Regions from separate parts of the Corynebacterium hindlerae genome, predicted to be linked through region 1. Evidence: predicted binding sites of a transcription regulator. Region 1 holds the regulator's gene; the other holds the start of a gene.
What was found. Region 1 encodes LexA, which represses DNA repair genes until DNA is damaged. Its sites were predicted from a motif close to CGAACANNTGTTCG; they were not measured.

Region 1 (4,422 bases):
GTCAGGACATTGTGGCCTACCCTGCCTTAGTGGTGAGCTCGGATGGCGTTGCCGTGCATGCGCTACCAACCCAGGCGGAAGCCGACGCTGCGATGCTCACCGCCACCCTTGCTTTACTGCTCAAGGAGATTCCGACGCCAGGCAAGAACATGCTCAATGGTCTGCCACTGAAACAACGCGTGGGAGTAGAGCACTATCCGCACGGGAAAATGACCGGCCTGTTGGAGGACGCAAAGGTTGCGGCGGTGCGCGATCTGCTGCTGGCCCACGGCGGCCCCGTTCGTTCACCGGAGGCTTTTGCTGACCTGGTAACGAAGATCAAGCCGGAGGTGCCCGGAAAAGTCCGTGCGACAGTGGTCACGCTGGCACCGGCGCTGGTGGATTATTTGGCGGTAAAAGATGAGCTAGACCAGTGGACTGGCGAGGCTATCGACGACATGCGAGAGCAGCTAGCGTTCTTGCTGCCGCAGCACGCCATTAGCATTCATGGGATGGACCATCTGCGTCACTTGCCCCGGTATCTGCGGGCGATGCTTATTCGTCTGGATGCGATGGACAGGGATCCCGACCGGGATGCGGATCTGCAGGATGAAGTCACTGCCTGCCAGGACTTGCTGAAGCAGAAGCTCCGTAGTTTGCCTCGAGGCAGGGAAAAGACTGCTGCAGTCAAGGATATTAATTGGCAGCTGCAGGAGTTGCGGGTTAGCTTGTTCGCTCAGCAACTGGGAACCGCGCATTCGGTGTCGGTGCGCCGGATCGAGAAGGCGATCGCTAAGTTACGGTAGCGGGAGCTAAGCGTTTCGGGCTCGACGACGCATGAGACGAATTTCGGACTCAAAATCGTCTGCGCTTTCGAAGGACTTATACACCGAGGCGAAGCGCAGGTAGGCCACCTCGTCCAGTTCTCGGAGCGGTTCCAAGATGGCTAGGCCAATGTCGTTAGCGTTGATTTGACTGCTGCCGTGGCTGCGTACCGACTCTTCTACTTCTTGAGCTAGTCGCTTAAGGGCATCGTCGGACACGTCGCGTCCCTGGCATGCTCGTCTCACACCAGTGATGACTTTTTCACGACTAAACGGTTCCGTCACACCGTTTCGCTTAACAACCAAGAGCACCGCCTTTTCTACGGTGGTGAACCGGCCCTCGCATTGAGAGCATTCTCTTCTACGCCGAATTGCGGCGCCGCCATCGATGACGCGGGAATCAATCACGCGGGATGTCGTGTGATGGCAAAAAGGACAGTACATAGGATCAGGTACGCTCCGGGCAATAGTCGTGGCGGGAACGTTTCTGATTCTAGTGCCCTTACTTCACATTCATGGAAGCGAAGTGCGTGGTGCCCGTGGCTGGCGTTACTACGTCATCAGCCGGATCTACCGCCAGCATTCCAATCACAGCGGTGAGCCCTAAGACCGCGCCCATTGCTAGCTGCCCAAGAGCAAACCGACGCGGGGAAGCGCTGCGCCGAGTGCTAGTCACTCCCTGTGGCAGTAGCGCGCGCCCTTGAACAACGCGAGTATGGCTCGCTGTAAACCGGGAATCTCCCCCATTCCAGGTTGCCGCAGGAGGTACTACCGCGTGAGACGCGAAGCTGTTGTGAGCGTAAGAGCGTGGAGTGCTGACGGTGGTCATCGGGTCTACCTTCCTTTCTTAGTGGACTGGTTGTGCACTCTAGGAGATCGTGCCGACACGGCAGCCCTCCCTCGAAGCATTTTTCATAGCCCACATGTTCGAAATTCGTTGCTATGTTCGATTTGTAGCACGATCATTTTCGAATGTCTAGCGTTGGCCCACATTTTCGAAAGAAATTTTTTCTCAACACTCGAAAATTAACATGACACCACGTGTTTTAGCTGGTACTGTGTGTGGCAACAACACAGCCACTACCATTATTCGAAAACAACAACGTCCGTTCCTAAGTTAATTTTCGAACAAGCACCATAAGGGACTTACCATGTCACCAGCTAAGAAAAATTCGCCACAGCCGAAGCTCACCGAACGCCAGCGACGAATCCTAGAAGTTATCCGCGATGCCGTGGTACTTCGGGGCTACCCTCCGAGCATTCGCGAGATTGGCGACGCCGTAGATCTGCAGTCCACCTCCTCTGTGGCATATCAGCTACGCCAGCTTGAGGAAAAAGGCTTCTTGCGCCGAGACCCCAACAAGCCACGCGCGGTAGATGTCCGCCACCTACCGGAGGTCACTAAGTCAAAGGCCGGTCCAAAGCCTGGGCGAAAGAAGCAAGTGGAAACCCCGGCCCCTTCGGAGGCGGTAGCTACCAACTTTATCCCGGTTGTGGGCAGCATTGCCGCCGGCAATCCCATTCTTGCCGAGCAGAACATCGAGGAGTACTACCCGCTGCCCGCCGACATTGTTGGCGACGGCGAGCTGTTTATGCTGCAAGTGGTCGGCGAATCCATGCGAGATGCAGGCATCCTCAACGGAGACTGGGTTGTTGTCCGTTCCCAACCAGTTGCAGAGGAGGGTGAATTTGTTGCAGCCATGATCGACGGCGAGGCAACGGTCAAAGAGTTCCACTCAGACTCCACTGGTGTCTGGCTCCTTCCCCACAACGATGCCTTCTCCCCAATCCCTGCCGAGCATGCGGAAATCATGGGAAAGGTGGTCTCCGTCCTGCGCAAGTTGTAGCTAGGGGCCTGCTATGGGGTAACCACAACCAGGCATTGTTTCCATTACAAAACTTTCCTCCTCCCAAATCGGGGGTAGTTTCGGTAGCTTTTGCGACACATTTTGTTTGCTTTGCCCGATCGGACACCAACTTTGTGGGATACTGGACTGGATTTATTCAGATACTCTGCAACAACAGTGACTCCAGTTATAACCGAATGCTGGGGTCACGTTTTAGTGTGGTACACCGCTGCTTTATCCCTAGGAGTATGAATGTACGCAGAAGAACGCCGCCGCCAGATTGCGTCCCTCACCGCTATTGAAGGCCGCGTCAATGTCACCGACCTGGCGCAACGTTTCGATGTCACCGCCGAGACGGTACGACGCGACCTCGCCGTACTCGCTCACGAAGGAATCATCCACCGCGTCCACGGTGGTGCAGTAGCCACCCAAAGCTTCCTCACCACCGAGTTCACCCTTGACACGCGTTCAAAGTCCGCCTCTGGCGCCAAAAGCGCTATTGCTCGAGGGGCGCTGGAGTTCCTTCCAGATCGGCACGGTGGTATTTTCCTCGATGCTGGCACAACGGTCGCGGCATTGGCAGATATGTTGGCTGAAGATCCACAGGCGCACCACTGGTCCATCGTTACCAACTGCCTGTCTATCGCACTGAGCTTGGCCAACGCCGGACTAGACGAGGTTCAGCTGCTGGGAGGCACGGTCCGCGCTATCACCCAGGCGGTAGTCGGCGATACCGCATTACGCACCTTGGCCCTGATGCGTGCGGAAGTCGCGTTCATCGGTACCAATGCTCTCACCCTGGACCACGGCCTGTCTACCGCCGATTCCCAGGAGGCCGCGGTGAAGCGCGCCATGATCACCAATGCTCAGAAAGTGGTCGTGCTGTGTGACTCCACCAAGCTCGGCAATGACTACCTGGTGAGCTTCGCCGGGATCGACGACATCGACGTGGTAGTCACTGATGCGGGCGCCCCAGAATCCATCGTCGAAGCCCTGCGCGAACGCGAGATCCAGGTAGTTATCGCATCATGATCCTTAACGTCGCAACCACGCCCGAGCTGTTCCGCACCTCGCGGCTGTCCGAGGAACTGTCCTGGGAGCACACCAACGCCCTGTCCGAAGTAGCCGTGGTACCAGCAGGAGGCGGGGTCAATGTAGCCCAAATGCTCTACTGCGCAGGCCAGGATACCCGCGTGCTGGTCCCAGCCCCCGAGGTCAGCCAGTTCATCCGCATGCTATCGCTGCAGGGGCTGCCCTACGAGATTGTTGACGTCCCCGGCCCCATCCCCGTGCGGTACCTCATTGATTCGCCCGCTGGTCGCCAGCTGCAATTTGTTGACCCTCCGATGGAATTGAAAGTGTCGGAACTGGCGATCCTGCGGGATATGTGCGTAGCGGCAGCAGAAACCGCCGAATGGGTCGTCCTCGCCGGTGTGCTTCCTGACATCGCTCATGCCTCCTGGTACGTCGATGTCATGCGCGCACTTCGCCTCTACCACCCAGGTGTGAAGATCGCGGTCTCTACGTCGGGCCAGCCCCTTGGCGCGGTGCTACGTCAGGTGTACACCACCAAACCAGATGTGCTCGTGATTGACACCGCAGAGTTCGACAGCACCGAGCAGCGCGACACAGCGATAAGCACGCTTACCGACGCAGCAGTCCCCCACATCTTGGTGTGCCACAGCAGAACCCATTTTGAGCTGTTTTCCGGCGCCACTGGCGCAAGTTACTCCGCTGAGTTCGTCGGTGATCCAGGCAAACAGTGGTTGCCC
Region 2 (4,422 bases), 170 kb from region 1:
TGGTTGGGCCGGGAAGCTGTACCGATCGCAGAACTGCTATGTGTGCAAACAGCCGTACACGCTGGTCGATTCGTTTCATCACCAACTGTGCCCCGACTGCGCAGCGGACAACCGGGCCCGCAGAGACGCCCGGGTAGACCTCACAGGCCGGCGGGCGGTGCTCACCGGCGGGCGGGCGAAGATCGGGATGTATATTGCGCTCAAGCTGCTTCGCGACGGCGCCGACCTCACCATCACCACCCGTTTCCCGCGCGATGCGGCCCGTCGGTTCGCAGCGGTCGGTGACAGTGCAGACTGGCTGGACAGGCTCCACATCGTAGGCATTGACCTGCGAAACCCCGTCGCTGTGAGTGAGTTTGCGGCGTCGGTGGTCGCGGCGGGGCCTCTTGACATCCTCATTAACAATGCCGCGCAAACGGTGCGGCGCTCACCTGGCGCGTATTCCGGCTTGGTCGCAGCTGAATCCGCACCACTGGAAGGCCCGGCTTGCGAGGTCAAGGTGTTGTCCATAGGCGATACCGCCGCACTGCACCCGGCTGCCCTCACTGGCGGGACGAGCACCGCGCATGCCCAGGAGCTGGCGCTAGCGGCACTGTCAGGTGGCGCAGCGTCATTGGAGCGCATTGCCGACGGTACCGCTGTGGACGCCGGTGGCCTCATCCCAGATCTGGGTAGCGCCAACTCCTGGTCGGCCGTCGTTGGCGATGTGGATGCGCTTGAGCTGCTGGAGGTGCAGCTGTGCAACCAGACCGCCCCGTTCATCCTCGTGAACGAGCTGCGCCCCGCGCTGGAGGCCGCCACGGCCCGGCGAAAATACATCGTGAATGTGTCCGCGATGGAGGGAGTGTTCGGGCGGGGATACAAAGGCCCAGGACACCCGCACACCAACATGTCCAAAGCAGCGCTCAACATGCTCACGCGCACGGCAGCGGGGGAACTCTTTGAACACGGCATCCTCATGACGGCGGTGGATACCGGCTGGATCACCGACGAGCGCCCACACACCGTGAAAGAACGCCTCGCGCGGGAAGGATTTCACGCCCCACTTGATCTGGTAGATGGCGCCGCCCGCGTGTACGATCCGATCGTGCAAGGCGAACATGGCGTCGACCTCTACGGCTGCTTTCTAAAGGATTACCGCCCGCACCCGTGGTAGCCTGCGGTTATGATTCGTGAAGCTGAGCGTTCGGATATTCCTCACGTTGCGCGGTTGATGGCAGAGGTATTCGCGGACGATGCGGCATTTCGGAGCTACTTTCAAGGATGTGGTCCGGTAAACCGCGCCGGAGACATGGCCCCTATCTTCGAGCGCCAGTTGGCAGTGGAGTTTGTTCCCGAGGGCGTCGTGGACCTGTGCTTCGATGGCACGACACTCGTTGGCGCCGCTTGCTGGAATCTCCCAAACGACGACCACTGGTTCCACTTCCCTAGCTACGTCGCGATGTATGGTGGCGACGCTTATCGCATGCTGCTTCGCGACGCCCGCTCCATGTCCTACCACCCCACCGAACCGCACTGGTATCTCTACGCACTGGCGGTCTCTCCCGCAGCTCAGGGCAAAGGTGTCGGTTCGAGGCTGCTCAGGCACGGATTAGAGCGCGCTACAGGGCTGGTCTACTTGGAAGCGACCACCCCGGGATCGCAGCGGCTCTATGAGAGGTTCGGTTTCTCTGTAACACGGCAAATCCCCACCACTGACCCGCAGGTCACAGAGATGGGGATGGTACTGCGTCGATAAGCCTAGTGCTGCTCGTTCGGATCGTTGTCCGCGTCCTCCTTGGTGGCGTGGACGGTGCCTGGGAGGTGATCCGGGGCGGCGTAGATTGAGTAGACCTTCAGTGGCTCGTCGCCTTCGTTGACCACGTTGTGCCACTTGCCGGCCGGGACAAAGATAGCCCAGTCGTCCTCCACGACCTGATCAATGTCGAGGTTGTTTTCGTCGGCGCCGATCATCACATGACCCTTACCAGCCTCGACGCGGAGGAACTGGTCGTGATCATCGTGGACTTCAGCGCCAATCTCGCCACCGGCAGGGATGCTCATGACAGTCATCTGCAGGTGCTTGCCGGTCCAGAGGGTGTCACGGAAATTCTCGTTATCCGTGGTTGCCTTTTCGATATCCAGGACATAAGGGTTGGGGCCGTGGTCAGCCATGATTGAACTCCTTTGTTATTGGGTGCAGATGGTGCCCATTGTACTTAAACTTCATTCGAACAGGTGTGCTAGTTTTCTTCCGGTTGTGTCCGGCCCAATTTTTATAATGGGGCCATGAACACATTAGAGCAGGTCAAGCAAGGCTTCGTGGACGCGATAGCGGCGCAACGGGCAGCCTTTGACGTGCTCGAACATCATGCCATGGATGCTGAACAGTTGTGGCAGATTCTCGATCTTACGCGCGAACTAGAGCGACTCGCCCAACTTACTACCCTGTACGCCCTCCGGGAGCTAGTCAACGAACGCGAGGTTTTTCCGAGGACGGCAGGAGGGTCAAACAAACTCAGGCATGTCGGGAGGTTCTCCCGAGCCGAACTACGGAATTACCTACGCATCGCTGAGGACGTCTTTGAAAAGCCACCGTTTCTCGGTAGTCCCGACACCTCCCCGGCCGCGCACCCGCATACTGCACAAGGAATGCGTGAAGGGCTGTTCGGCGTCGAATCCGCTGTAGAAATATCCAAGACAATGGCGGCGTTGCCCGACGACATCACCGCCGAGGTCCGCGCCCATGTCGAAGCCATGATGGCAGGGTTCGCCACCGAGCTTGCTCCGGACGACCTCCGGTCGGCTGGCCAAAAAATCCTTCAAGGACTCGCCGCGGATTCTGAACCAGCCGACGACAACCGCCGCAAGCTTCGCGACGCCACACTGTCCCGCCAGGGCGCTGACCTGATGTCTAGCCTCTACGTCACTGCAACACCGGAGCTCCACGCCCTGCTGAGCAGGCTGTTCGCTGACTACGCTGGCCCCGGTGACCTGCTCCCGGCTGGAGAAAAAGACCACGATGACCGCTTCGCCGGGCAACGCCGTCACGACGCGCTTGTCGCAGCACTCAAATGCGCCCTGGGGCCGGGTGGAGCTATGACTCCCACCAGAGGATGCTCGACAGTCGTCGCCACCATGTCTATCGAACAGCTCGCCCACGCTGCAGGGCCCGTTGCGACAGACGTAGGCACTCTCCTGCCAATCCCCGACCTGATTAGGCTCGGAGCTGACAAAAACGCCTTTCTTGCCCTCCTAGAAGAAGGCACCGGCAACCTGATCGAACTCGGGAAATTCAAACGAACTGCAGACCTCCACGCCTACCTCGGACTCGTCGCAGCCCAGGGCGGAGACATGACGCCAGGCTCCAACCTGCCTGCGGCCATGTGCGAAATCCACCACATCTGCGCCTGGCGCTACGGCGGACGGTCAACCGGCGACAATCTCACCTTGATCGGTCACGCCACCCACCGAAACACCGACGATGCTCAGGAAGACCCCGACAAGTGGTGGACCTACTGTTCCAAAACAGGCCACCTGCTGTGGCGGCCCCCGAAACACATCGACCCGCACAGAACACCGCGCATCAATATCAGCCCCCACACCTGGTTTAACCCAGGACAGATGATGCGACTCTTCGGCGCGGCACCACCAGGAACTACCTGCCAGCACTGCGCCCAAGCAGCCTAGTCGCCAGTAGCTCCATCAAAGGCACGCAAGATCTCCTCCGCAGCCAGCGTAGGAGTAATCTCGCCGTGCCGTAGTTGCGTTTCCACGGATTCACGGGCTGCCACCACATCCGGGTTAGTGTTGAGACGCTGCAACAAGGTCTCATGCACCATCGACCACATCCAACCCACCTGTTGTTCCCGGCGACGATGCTCAAACTGACCGGACTCACGCATCACCTTGTGGTGCTCCTGAACGTGACCCCAGAACTCCTCGAGCCCTTCATTCTCCACAGCTGACATGGTGATTGTTGGTGGGTGCCACAAGGAATCCTCGGGACGCACCATCCGCATCGCAGCCGCCAGCTCGCGGGCAGCTCGCTTCGCCTGTTTCAGGTTCGGCCCGTCGGCCTTATTGATGGCCACGATCTCAGCCATCTCCAGCACGCCCTTCTTAATGCCCTGGAGCTGGTCTCCCGCGCCCGCGAGCGCAAGGAAACAGAACACATCCACCATCTGAGACACCGCCACCTCGGACTGGCCCACACCAACGGTCTCCACGATGATGATGTCAAATCCCGCGGCCTCGAACACCACCATAGATTCCCGTGTCGCCTTCGCCACACCTCCAAGGGTGCCGGCGGACGGCGATGGACGAATGAACGCATTGTCCTCGGCGGACAGCTTTGCCATCCGGGTCTTATCACCCAGGATGGAGCCACGAGTCTTTGTGGAAGAGGGGTCGATAGCTAAGACCGCTACCTTGTGGCCCTCC

Region 2: the regulator LexA is predicted to act here: its motif matches at 2,211-2,224, upstream of HW450_RS00740 (HNH endonuclease signature motif containing protein).

Annotation. Positions count from the first base shown of each region.
Region 1 is NZ_CP059833.1:324,099-328,520, forward strand. Features, by position in the region: gene hrpA (ATP-dependent RNA helicase HrpA) at 1-785, shown strand, start outside; gene nrdR (transcriptional regulator NrdR) at 792-1,247, opposite strand; gene HW450_RS01565 (hypothetical protein) at 1,306-1,632, opposite strand; gene lexA (transcriptional repressor LexA) at 1,955-2,650, shown strand; gene HW450_RS01575 (DeoR/GlpR family DNA-binding transcription regulator) at 2,903-3,682, shown strand; gene HW450_RS01580 (carbohydrate kinase family protein) at 3,679-4,422, shown strand, end outside.
Region 2 is NZ_CP059833.1:153,397-157,818, forward strand. Features, by position in the region: gene HW450_RS00725 (SDR family NAD(P)-dependent oxidoreductase) at 1-1,156, shown strand, start outside; gene HW450_RS00730 (GNAT family N-acetyltransferase) at 1,166-1,738, shown strand; gene HW450_RS00735 (cupin domain-containing protein) at 1,741-2,154, opposite strand; gene HW450_RS00740 (HNH endonuclease signature motif containing protein) at 2,269-3,669, shown strand; gene meaB (methylmalonyl Co-A mutase-associated GTPase MeaB) at 3,666-4,422, opposite strand, start outside.